2 regions of the Mesorhizobium sp. B2-6-2 genome follow, and region 1 is predicted to be linked to the other one. Evidence: predicted binding sites of a transcription regulator. Region 1 holds the regulator's gene; the other holds the start of a gene.
What was found. The regulator HrcA, encoded in region 1, represses chaperone genes, less so after heat shock. The targets are predictions, from matches to a motif close to GTTAGCACTCNCNNNNNGNGAGTGCTAAC.
Positions count from the first base shown of each region.

Region 1 (5,426 bases):
CATGCCGGCCCTCGACCTTGCCCAGCGCCTCGAGGCTGATGACGTCGCGGTAGAAGGCTTCGGCGGCGTGTAGGTCTGTGACGTAGAGGGCGGATTCGAGGATTGCGGAGGGTATCACGAGGCCCCCCTCTCTGCCCTGCCGGGCATCTCCCCCTCAAGGGGGGAGATTAGCAGTTTCGATGCCGCCGCACATCTTGCAACGCTGGCGATTGGCGAAAGCCGAAGCAACATCTGATCTCCCCCCTTGAGGGGGGTGAGGAGTGGTCCGCCTAGCGGACGGAAAGCCAATTGCTTGGCTTTCCGAACGACGAACGCCCGAAGCGACAGCGAAGGGCCGGCGACGGCAGGCCAGAGAGGGGGGCCTAGGCTCGGCATTTCAAACCTACGCCACCGCCATCTGCTGCAGGCTCACCAGCCGCGAAATACCCTTCTTCGCCAAGCCCATCAGCGCCGCGAACTGCTCCTCGGAGAAAGGCTCGCCCTCGGCCGTGCCCTGGATCTCGACGATGCCGCCCTTGCCGGTCATGACGAAGTTGGCGTCGGTGCCGGCCGAGGAATCCTCCAGGTAATCGAGGTCGACGACCGGCTGGCCGTCATGGATGCCGCAGGAAATCGCCGCGACATGGTCCTTCAGCACCTTGGCGACGCTCACCATCTGGCGCGCTTCCATCCAGCGCAGGCAATCGTAGAGCGCCACCCAGCCGCCGGTGATCGAGGCCGTGCGGGTGCCGCCATCGGCCTGGATGACGTCGCAGTCGACGGTGATCTGCTGCTCGCCCAGCGCCTGCAGGTCGACCACGGCGCGCAGCGAGCGGCCGATCAGCCGCTGGATCTCCAGCGTGCGGCCGCCCTGCTTGCCGGCGGAGGCTTCGCGCCGCATGCGTTCGCCGGTCGAGCGCGGCAGCATGCCGTATTCTGCCGTCACCCAGCCCTTGCCGGAATTGCGCATCCAGGCCGGCACCTTTTCCTCCAGGCTCGCCGTGCACAGGACGTGCGTGTCGCCGAACTTCACCAGGCACGAGCCTTCGGCGTGCTTGGAGACGCCGCGTTCGAAGGAGATGGCGCGCATTTCGTCGGCTTGGCGTTTGGAGGGGCGCATTCGGCCTTCTTTCTTGTCGTTTCCGGAATCGTGGCCGGCTTGTAGACGTATGCGCAGCATGGCGCAAAGGAAAACGAGGTCGCGTGACCGCAAACGCGGCACCGGGTTGCGCCGCCGTAGCTTAAGTCTATATCTTTCGGAAAGAGGTTTCTCGCCGGAATGAACAAACCAGTCGATCCGACGTCGCAGTCGCCGGTACTTCAGTCACTCGACATGCGCTCGCGCGATATCTTCCGGCGGATTGTCGATTCCTACCTGCGCGACGGCGAGCCGGTCGGCTCGCGCAGCCTGTCGCGCATCCTGCCCTCCTCGCTGTCGCCCGCCACCATCCGCAACGTGATGAGCGACCTCGAGCATCTGGGGCTGATCTACGCGCCGCATATTTCCGCCGGGCGGCTGCCGACCCAGACCGGCCTGCGCTTTTTCGTCGACGCTTTCATGGAGCTGGGCGACCTTTCCGACGACGAGCGCCGCACCATCGAGGCGCAGGTGCGCGCCTCCGGCTCGGGCGCGACGCTGGAGCATATGCTGACCGAGGCCAGCCAGATGCTGTCGGGCATGTCGCGCGGCGCCGGCCTCGTGCTCGCCTCCAAGCACGAGGTGGCGCTGAAGCACATCGAATTCATCCAGCTCGAGCCCTCCAAGGCGCTCGCCGTGCTGGTGTCGCAAAACGGCGACGTCGAGAACCGCGTCGTCGACCTGCCGGCCGGCACCACCGTGTCGCAGCTGCACGAGGCGTCCAATTTCCTCAACGCCCATATCCGTGGCCGAACACTGGCCGAGGCGCGCGCGGAAATCGCCCGCATCAAGGACGAGACCAGGGCGGCCCTCGACACGCTGTCGCAGGATCTGGTCGAGAAAGGCCTCGCGGTCTGGGCCGGCGCCGAAAGCGGCCTGCCGGCGCGCCTTATCGTGCGCGGCCGCGCCAACCTCCTGGAAAACGTCACCGCCCAGGCGGACATCGAATTGCTTCGCCATCTGTTCGAGGATTTGGAAACCCAGGACGGACTGCTGCAGCTGCTCGACCTTGCCGAAGAAGGGCCGGGCGTGCGCATCTTCATCGGCTCGGAGAACAAGCTGTTTTCGCTGTCCGGCTCCTCGCTGGTCGTCGCCCCCTATCGCGACAAGGACGCCCGCGTCGTCGGCGCGCTTGGCGTCATCGGGCCGACCCGGCTGAACTACGCCCGTATCGTGCCGATGGTCGACTATACGGCGCAGCTGATTTCGCGCATGCTTCGTTAGGTGTATCGATATTCAGGTGATGCCGGCCTGACCTGAACCTCGACACAGCTGAGGGTGCAAAGGAGAAGAACATGGCGCTGGAATCGCTCAAGGCCCAGATCAGCCTGCTGCTCGAGGAGATGGTGAACCAGCCCGAGGACGAGCACGAGATCCAGGAGCAGCTGCGCGAGAAATTGAGGGAGATGCGCGCCATGGGCCTGCCCCTGCCGGCTGATCTCGTGGAGTTGGAAAAGCGCCTCGACGACGATCTGGACGCCGAAGAGGCCTGAGGCCGGCGCTCCGTCAAATCGGCTTGCGCACGCTTCTCTTTTCGATCGTTTGCCCAATATGTCCTGTCTCCGGGCGCCTTATCGAGTGAGGCGCCCAGGGACCGGACATGTGACAGACGACGGAGGACAGCATGATGCGGATCGCCGGCCTTGCGGGCTTCGCGCTGGTTTTTGCCACGAGTGCCTTTGCGCAGCAGGCCGATCAGCCCTTGCTCAGCGGCGAGAAAGCCTTCGGCGATTGGAAAGCCGACCGTCCAGGCGTGCGCCGGCTGCTGAAACTTGAGGATTTGCCGAAACCCGATATGACGGAGTCCGCATCCAACGGCGGCGGCGTCACCGAGCGCCCCGAGGACGCAAAGCCAAAGCTTCCGCCCGGCTTTTCCGCCGAGCTGATCGCATCCGGCATCGACAGTCCGCGCGTCGTGCGGGTGGCGCCGAACGGCGACCTCTTCGTTGCCGACAGCCGGGCAAACCAGGTCCGCGTCTATCGCCTGGCGGAAGGCAGCGCCAAGCCTGCACAGGAGTCGATCTTCGCCAAGGGCCTGACCCGGCCCTACGGCATCGCCTTCTACCCGCCGGGCGACAAGCCGCAATGGGTCTATGTCGCCAACAGCAACAGCGTCGTCCGCTTTCCCTACCGCGACGGTGACCTGGAGGCGTCGGGCAAGCCGGAAACCATAGTCGCCAAAGTTCCCGCCAGCCACCACTGGACGCGCGACATCGCCTTCTCGCCCGACGGCAAGACGCTCTATCTGTCGGTCGGCTCCGGCTCCAACATCGCCGAGGACATGGGCACAAAGCCGAAGGGCGGTGTCGAGGCGTGGGCGAAATCGCAGCCGCTGGGCGAGGCCTGGGGTCCGGAGCAGGGCCGCGCCGACGTGCTGGCCTTCGACCCCGACGGCAACAACCGCAGGGCGGTCGCCACCGGCCTGCGTAATTGCTCCGGCATGACCGTGCAGCCGGCGACGGGCGCGCTCTGGTGCGTCGTCAACGAGCGCGACGAGCTTGGCGACAACACCCCGTTCGAATTTGCCACCGCCGTGAAGGACGGCGCCTTCTATGGCTGGCCCTGGTATTATATCGGCGACAATGAGGACCCGCGCCACCAGGGCGCGCGCCCCGATCTCGCCGGCAAGGTCACGGTTCCGGATGTGCTGATGCAGGCGCATTCGGCGCCACTCAACATCGCCTTCTATGATGGCGCCAATTTCCCGGCCGATTTCAAGGGCGACGCCTTCGTCACGCTGCACGGCTCGTGGAACCGCAATGTCCGCACCGGCTACAAGGTGGTGCGGCTGAGGTTCAAGGACGGCAAGCCGACCGGCGAATACGAGGATTTCGCCACCGGCTTCGTCATATCCGACGATGCGGTCTGGGGCCGGCCGGTCGGCGTCGCCGTGGCCAGGGACGGCGCGCTGATCCTCACGGAGGACGGCAATGGCACGATCTGGCGCATTACGCATGGTGGGTAGCTGTTCGACATAGGGGTTTTTAGAAGGTGCCGTTTGTCGATGGACAAGGCTTTACCCGTTCATTTCTATGAAATCAGCGCAAACGTTGGCAACTAGCGGAAGCCACCCCAACCTCGTCATTCCAGGGCGTAGCAGGCGCGCAGCGGCGTCGCGGAGACCCTGGAATCCATTCCGTGACCCTGATCATAGAACGCAGCGGAGCAGGATTCTGCACCGTTGCTACGCTTCGAGGTCACGGAATGGAGCCTCGGGTCTGCGCGCGTCGCTTCGCTCCTTGCTCCGCCCGTGGATGACGAGGCCGGGCCGTTTCGGCCAATCTCCAAAGTGTACGGACTGCCAACAAGGGAACGCGCACTCCGTCGAGCTGGCGTAACGAATCCCGCCGCGAGGGAATTACCAGTGGCCGGGCGTCATGATAAAAGCCCCGCTCCTCATCGATCCCTTCGGGGAATCATGCGCTAGGCCAGAACCATGACACTCACCGGATTTCTCGCTTACAGCGCCGCGCTCGGCGTTGCCGCCGCCATTCCGGGCCCCGGCGTTACGGCGCTTGTCGCCCGCGCGCTCGGCTCCGGCTTTCGGTCCTCGCTTGCCATGGCATTCGGCCTCATGCTCGGCGACCTCACCTATCTCACCGCCGTCGTGCTCGGGCTCGCCTTCGTCGCGCAGACCTTCGGCATGGTCTTCCTCGCCATCAAATGGGCCGGCGTTGCCTATCTCGCCTTCCTTGCCTGGCGCTTCTGGACCAGCGGCATCACGCCCGAAAACATCGAGGCGCGGAAGGCCAAGGGCGGGCTGGTGTCGAGCTTCATCGCCGGGCTGACGGTGACGCTCGGCAATCCCAAGACGATGATCTTCTATCTCGCCATCACGCCGACCATCGTCGACCTCAAGACCATCACGCTTGCCGACTACGCCATCCTTGCGATGCTCACCGTGGCGGTTCTGTTCGTGGTGCTGGTGCCTTATCTGGCTTTGGCCGCCAAGGCGCGCTGGTTCCTGAAATCGCCGCGCGCGCTGAAGGTGCTGAACCGCACCGCCGCCGGCTTCATGATGGGCGCGGCTGCCGCTATAGCGGCGCGTCAATAGGTTCCGATCTCAACCGATCCCGGATTCGGCCAAACTATTCCTGAAACCCAGCGTGGCGGAAAATGCATTTCCGGCCGCGGGTGCTTTTGAGCAACCGCCCCACTCGGATATTTTCCAGCCTCAGCCTATCTTGCGCGGCTGAAAGCCTTATTCTGTCTGCCTGTGCCATTGCCTTGGGAGCGAAACCAATGAACAAGCCCGTCACCTCCGCGCGCGTGCCCGGCCGCGGCCGCGTCTTCAACTCGATCACGGAGA
Region 1 covers NZ_VFUG01000001.1:36,850-42,275, reverse strand. The annotation lists gene FJ419_RS00235 (VOC family protein) at 1-118, opposite strand, end outside; gene rph (ribonuclease PH) at 383-1,099, opposite strand; gene hrcA (heat-inducible transcriptional repressor HrcA) at 1,259-2,341, shown strand; gene FJ419_RS00215 (hypothetical protein) at 2,413-2,610, shown strand; gene FJ419_RS00210 (sorbosone dehydrogenase family protein) at 2,742-4,082, shown strand; gene FJ419_RS00205 (LysE family translocator) at 4,554-5,171, shown strand; gene cysK (cysteine synthase A) at 5,360-5,426, shown strand, end outside.

Region 2 (5,426 bases), on a different contig from region 1:
TCGAGCGTCGTCGTCACGTGGCGCGTGGTGCGGCGAAGCAATTGCACGCCGAGCCGTTCTTCGAGCTGCTTGATCGCGGCGGTGGCGCTGGAGCGCGGCAGGGCGAGATCGGCGGCGGCCGCAGTGAAGCTGCGTCGTTCCACGACGCGGGTGAAGAGCCGCATGCTGTCGAATCGGTCCATCGCTGATTGTTCGCACATACTGAATAGTGTTGGCAATCCATGGCCGATTATATCGTCTCATCGGGCGAGTATATGCATCTCCATCCAGGCAGAAGGAGATTTCGCCATGACCACCCGCCCCATCGCTCTCATCACCGGCGGCAGCCGCGGCCTCGGCCGCAACACCGCGCTCAACCTCGCCCGCAAGGGCGTCGACGTCGTCCTCACCTATCGCTCGCGCGCCGACGAGGCGAAGACGGCAATCGCCGAGATCGAGGCGGCCGGCGGCCGGGCTGCCGCGCTTGAGCTCGACGCCGGCGCCGTCGCCAGCTTCCCGGCTTTCGTTGAAGCGTTGAAGAAGACGCTTCACGATACCTGGCAACGCGACCGTTTCGATTATCTCCTCAACAATGCCGGCACCGGTCTGCGCAAGCCGATCGCCGAGACGACGCAAGAGGAGTTCGACACGTTGATGAACATCCATCTCAAGGGCGTGTTCTTCCTCACCCAGGCGCTGCTGCCGCTGATCAACGATGGCGGCCGTGTCATCAACGTCTCGAGCGGCCTGGCGCGCTTCTCGGTCCCGGGCTCCGCCGCCTATGCAATGATGAAGGGCGGCGTCGAGGTGTTCACGCGCTATCTCGCCAAGGAACTGGCAGCCCGGCGCATCACCGCCAACACGGTGGCGCCGGGCGCGATCGCCACCGATTTCAACGGCGGCCATGTGCGCGACAATGCCGAGATCAATCGCGTCGTGGCCGACATGACGGCGCTCGGCCGCGCCGGTGTCGCCGACGACATCGGCCCGATGATCGCCGCGCTGCTGTCCGAGGACAATCGGTGGGTCAACGCCCAGCGCATCGAGGTGTCGGGCGGCATGAATATCTAGGCGATCGGTCACTTGACCTGCTGGATCAGTCCTTCGAAGCCGTCGGCAAGATTGGCATTGCCGGCGGCGATGAAGCTCGACAGGTTCCGGGCTCGCCCAGGAGTCTTGTTGGCATCGAGCAGCACCGCCCTGCCCTCATGCATGACGAAGTCGAACTTGCCGTAATCGAAGCCGAGTTGGCGCCGCAGCGCGCGCAGCTCGTCCGGCACGGGCACCGCCTCGCGGCGGATGGTGTCGTCGCCCTTGACCAGGCTCTGCGGCGAGACATGACGGGTGCAGCGCTCGCGCTCGCCGCAGAACAGCCAGAAGCGGGCGCCAAAACCGTCCGGCTCCGGCTCGGGAATGAATTTCTCGACGACCAAATCCCGACGTTCGAAGATCTCGGCCGGAACATCGGCGAGCGAGGCATGGATCTCGTATCTTTCGAAGGCTTGGACGCCGGGAAACGGCTCCGGCCTGCCGGCTCGCCGCGCGCGCCGGTTCAGCTGCTGTTCCGGCGTTCCCCGATGGTTGAGGCTGCTCTTGACGATGACCTGTCCCTGCCAGTCGTCGCCTTGGCCAATCACGGCGCCGCTGATGCGGCGTTTCGAGATGTCGGCGGCCCCAAGATTGAGGCAGAAGGGAAAGCGGCGCGCATAGTCGACATATTCGGGCGGCGTCACGGTCGAGTCGAGATGCAGCACCGCGATGTCGGCGGCCGGCTTCGCCGACGTGCCGCGCAGGACCCGCACCGAATGGCCGCGGCGCTTCAGCTCCTCCAGCAGATCGAAGAGCATATACGGGCTGTCACGGCGCAGCAGCAGCCCGCGCCGGCTCTGGAAGCGGTCCTGTTCATGCGTGATGACGGCGATGCGTGCCATGCGCCCCACTTGGCTTATTATGCGCCTTCGATTATGCGACGAACACAATGCCCTAACCGATACAGGGTTTGCATGACCGAGCACTGGAATGCAATTCGCAAGCACTGGCAGTTGCTCGGCTCGCCGCTGCGGCCGCCGGCTCAGGTGGTCGAGGCCTACGAACGTGAGCTCGAGCTTTCGCAATCGCACGTCGTCATGCTCGGCGTGACGCCCGAGCTCGCCGGACTTGGCGCCATGATGACGGCGGTAGACGAGTCTCCAGACATGATTGCCGGCATCTGGCCGGGCGACACCGATATGCGCAAGGCGGTGCAGGGCGACTGGTTCGACTTGCCGTTTCCCGGCGCGAGCATCGAAGCGCTGATCGGCGATGGATGTCTCTCCGTCATCGGCGCCGCTGACCTCAGACGCACGCTGTTCGCGTCGATCGCGCGTGCGCTCAAATCCGACGGGCGTGCCGCCGTCAGGCTTTATGCTTCCCCCGAAACCCGCGACGAACCGCAGGAAGTCCGCGCCCTGGCGCTGGCCGGTTGCGTCTCGACGTTCCACGAGCTCAAATGGCGCGTGGCCATGACCGCTATCGCCGGCGCGCCTGATTACACGATACCGGTCAAAGGCATTCTCGAACAATTCGACGGGGTGTTTCCCGATCGCGAGGAGCTGTCGGCTCGAACCGGATGGGAACTGCCGGTTATCGGAACCATCGACGTCTACCGGAACTCGTCCGTCGTCTACAGCTTCGCTCCGGCGGCAGCGCTGATCAAGGAAGCCGGGACCTTCTTCGATGATGTCCGGCTGGCCAAGACCGGCACATACGGGCTCGCGGAACGCTGCCCGCTGCTGGTGCTGCGTTCGCCGAAGCGCCTGGACTGACGGGCGGGGTTGCTCGTCGGCGCCTCGCGATGGCCGGCGCATTTCGGCCTGGCGTCTAGCACGAGAAAAATTTCGCGCCGCTGCCCCCTTGCGCGCGCCTTGACTCCGGCAACCTAGCGGCCTATCTCAGCGCCACGTTAGCACTCGCCTTTGGTGAGTGCTAACTTATATCCGGCGGCCTCGCCGGATGGAGGAACAGTTCTCACCGTTCTCATTCGAGGAAGATAACATGGCAAAGTCCAAGTTCCGCCCGCTTCATGACCGCGTGGTCGTTCGCCGGGTCGAATCCGAATCCAAGACCGCCGGCGGGATCATCATCCCGGATACGGCGAAGGAGAAGCCGCAGGAAGGCGAAATCATCGCCGTCGGCTCCGGCGCCCGCGACGAAAGCGGCAAGCTCGTGCCGCTGGACGTCAAGGCCGGCGACCGCATCCTGTTCGGCAAGTGGTCGGGCACTGAAGTCAAGCTCAATGGCGAAGACCTTCTGATCATGAAGGAATCCGACATCATGGGCATCATCGGCTGACCATCGGCCTCACCTGAATCTTCATCTTCGGGCTCTTCCCGAGCCCCTGCCAGGAGCTAAAACATGGCTGCCAAAGACGTAAAATTCTCCCGCGATGCCCGTGAGCGCATGCTGCGCGGCGTCAACATCCTCGCCGACGCGGTGAAGGTCACCCTCGGTCCCAAGGGCCGCAACGTCGTCATCGACAAGTCGTTCGGCGCCCCGCGCATCACCAAGGACGGCGTCACCGTCGCCAAGGAAATCGAGCTTGAGGACAAGTTCGAGAACATGGGCGCGCAGATGGTCCGCGAAGTCGCTTCGAAGACCAATGACATCGCCGGCGACGGCACCACGACCGCAACGGTTCTGGCGCAGTCGATCGTCCAGGAAGGCCACAAGGCGGTTGCCGCCGGCATGAATCCGATGGACCTGAAGCGCGGCATCGACCTCGCCGTTGGCGACGTCGTCACGACGCTGATCAAGAACGCCAAGAAGATCAAGACCTCGGAAGAAGTTGCCCAGGTCGGCACCATCGCCGGCAATGGCGATGCCTCGGTCGGCTCGATGATCGCCGAAGCGATGCAGAAGGTCGGCAATGAGGGCGTCATCACCGTAGAGGAGGCCAAGACCGCCGAGACCGAGCTCGAAGTCGTCGAAGGCATGCAGTTCGACCGCGGCTACCTCTCGCCCTACTTCGTCACCAACGCCGACAAAATGGTTGCGGACCTGGAAGACGCCTACATCCTTCTGCACGAGAAGAAGCTCTCCAACCTGCAGGCCATGCTGCCGATCCTCGAGGCTGTCGTGCAGACCTCGAAGCCGCTGGTCATCATCTCGGAAGATGTCGAAGGCGAGGCCCTGGCCACGCTCGTCGTCAACAAGCTGCGTGGCGGCCTGAAGATCGCCGCCGTCAAGGCGCCGGGCTTCGGTGATCGCCGCAAGGCCATGCTGGAAGACATCGCCATCCTCACCGGTGGCCAGGTCATCTCGGAAGACCTCGGCATCAAGCTCGAGAATGTCGGCCTCAACATGCTCGGCCGCGCCAAGAAGGTGTCGATCTCCAAGGAGAACACCACCATTGTCGATGGGGCCGGCAAGAAGGCCGAGATCCAGGGCCGCGTGTCCCAGATCAAGCAGCAGATCGAGGAGACCACCTCGGACTACGACAAGGAGAAGCTGCAGGAGCGTCTGGCCAAGCTCGCCGGCGGCGTCGCGGTGATCCGCGTCGGCGGCGCGACCGAGATCGAGGTCAAGGAAAAGAAGGACCGCGTCGATGACGCTCTCAACGCGACCCGTGCGGCCGTCGAAGAAGGCATCGTTCCCGGCGGCGGCGTCGCGCTTCTGCGCGCTTCGCTGAACATCAAGGCAACCGGCGCCAACTCCGACCAGACCGCTGGCATCAACATCGTGCGTCGCGCCCTGCAGGCTCCGGCCCGTCAGATCGCGTCCAACGCCGGTGCGGAAGCATCGATCGTTGCCGGCAAGATCCTTGAGAACAAGGGCCCGACCTTCGGCTACAACGCCCAGACCGGCGAGTATGGCGACATGATCGCCATGGGTATCGTCGATCCGGTCAAGGTCGTTCGCACGGCTCTCCAGGACGCGGCCTCGGTCGCCGGCCTGCTTGTCACCACCGAAGCCATGATCGCCGAAGCTCCCAAGAAGGAGTCGGCTGGCGGCGGCATGCCTGGCGGCATGGGCGGCGGCGGCATGGGTGGCATGGGCGGCATGGACTTCTAAGAAGTCCATAAAGCACGCCCATGAACTAACGTTGCTCAAGCCCGCAAGCGGGCTTGAGTGGCGGCATGGTCTCTAATCCAGCCGATCTGGCTAACACACGGAAAGGGGCGGCAGAGATGCCGCCCTTTCTCGTTGCGGCGGCCCAGAGCGTAGATCAGGATGACGTTTCGTTGAATCGCCATCCTGATCTAACTCTCTGTTGGAGCATGATCTTCTCCGAAACCGGTTCCCACTTTCGTGATCGCGCTCTAGTGGCACAGGGGATTTTGACCGGTCGGCTCTGTTTGCGTTGGCAGGCGGCATGCCTTGGAGATTGGCCGAAACGCCCATCGCGATCGTCATTCCAGGGCGGAGCAGGAGCGAAGCTCCGTCGCGAAGACCCTGGAATCCATGCCGTT
Region 2 covers NZ_VFUG01000010.1:100,187-105,612, forward strand. The annotation lists gene FJ419_RS19795 (LysR family transcriptional regulator) at 1-182, opposite strand, end outside; gene FJ419_RS19800 (SDR family oxidoreductase) at 289-1,050, shown strand; gene FJ419_RS19805 (hypothetical protein) at 1,059-1,910, opposite strand; gene FJ419_RS19810 (class I SAM-dependent methyltransferase) at 1,884-2,783, shown strand; gene groES (co-chaperone GroES) at 3,013-3,309, shown strand; gene groL (chaperonin GroEL) at 3,373-5,028, shown strand.
Region 2: a site for HrcA is predicted at 2,920-2,948, ahead of groES (co-chaperone GroES). Genes of this name have one in related genera too.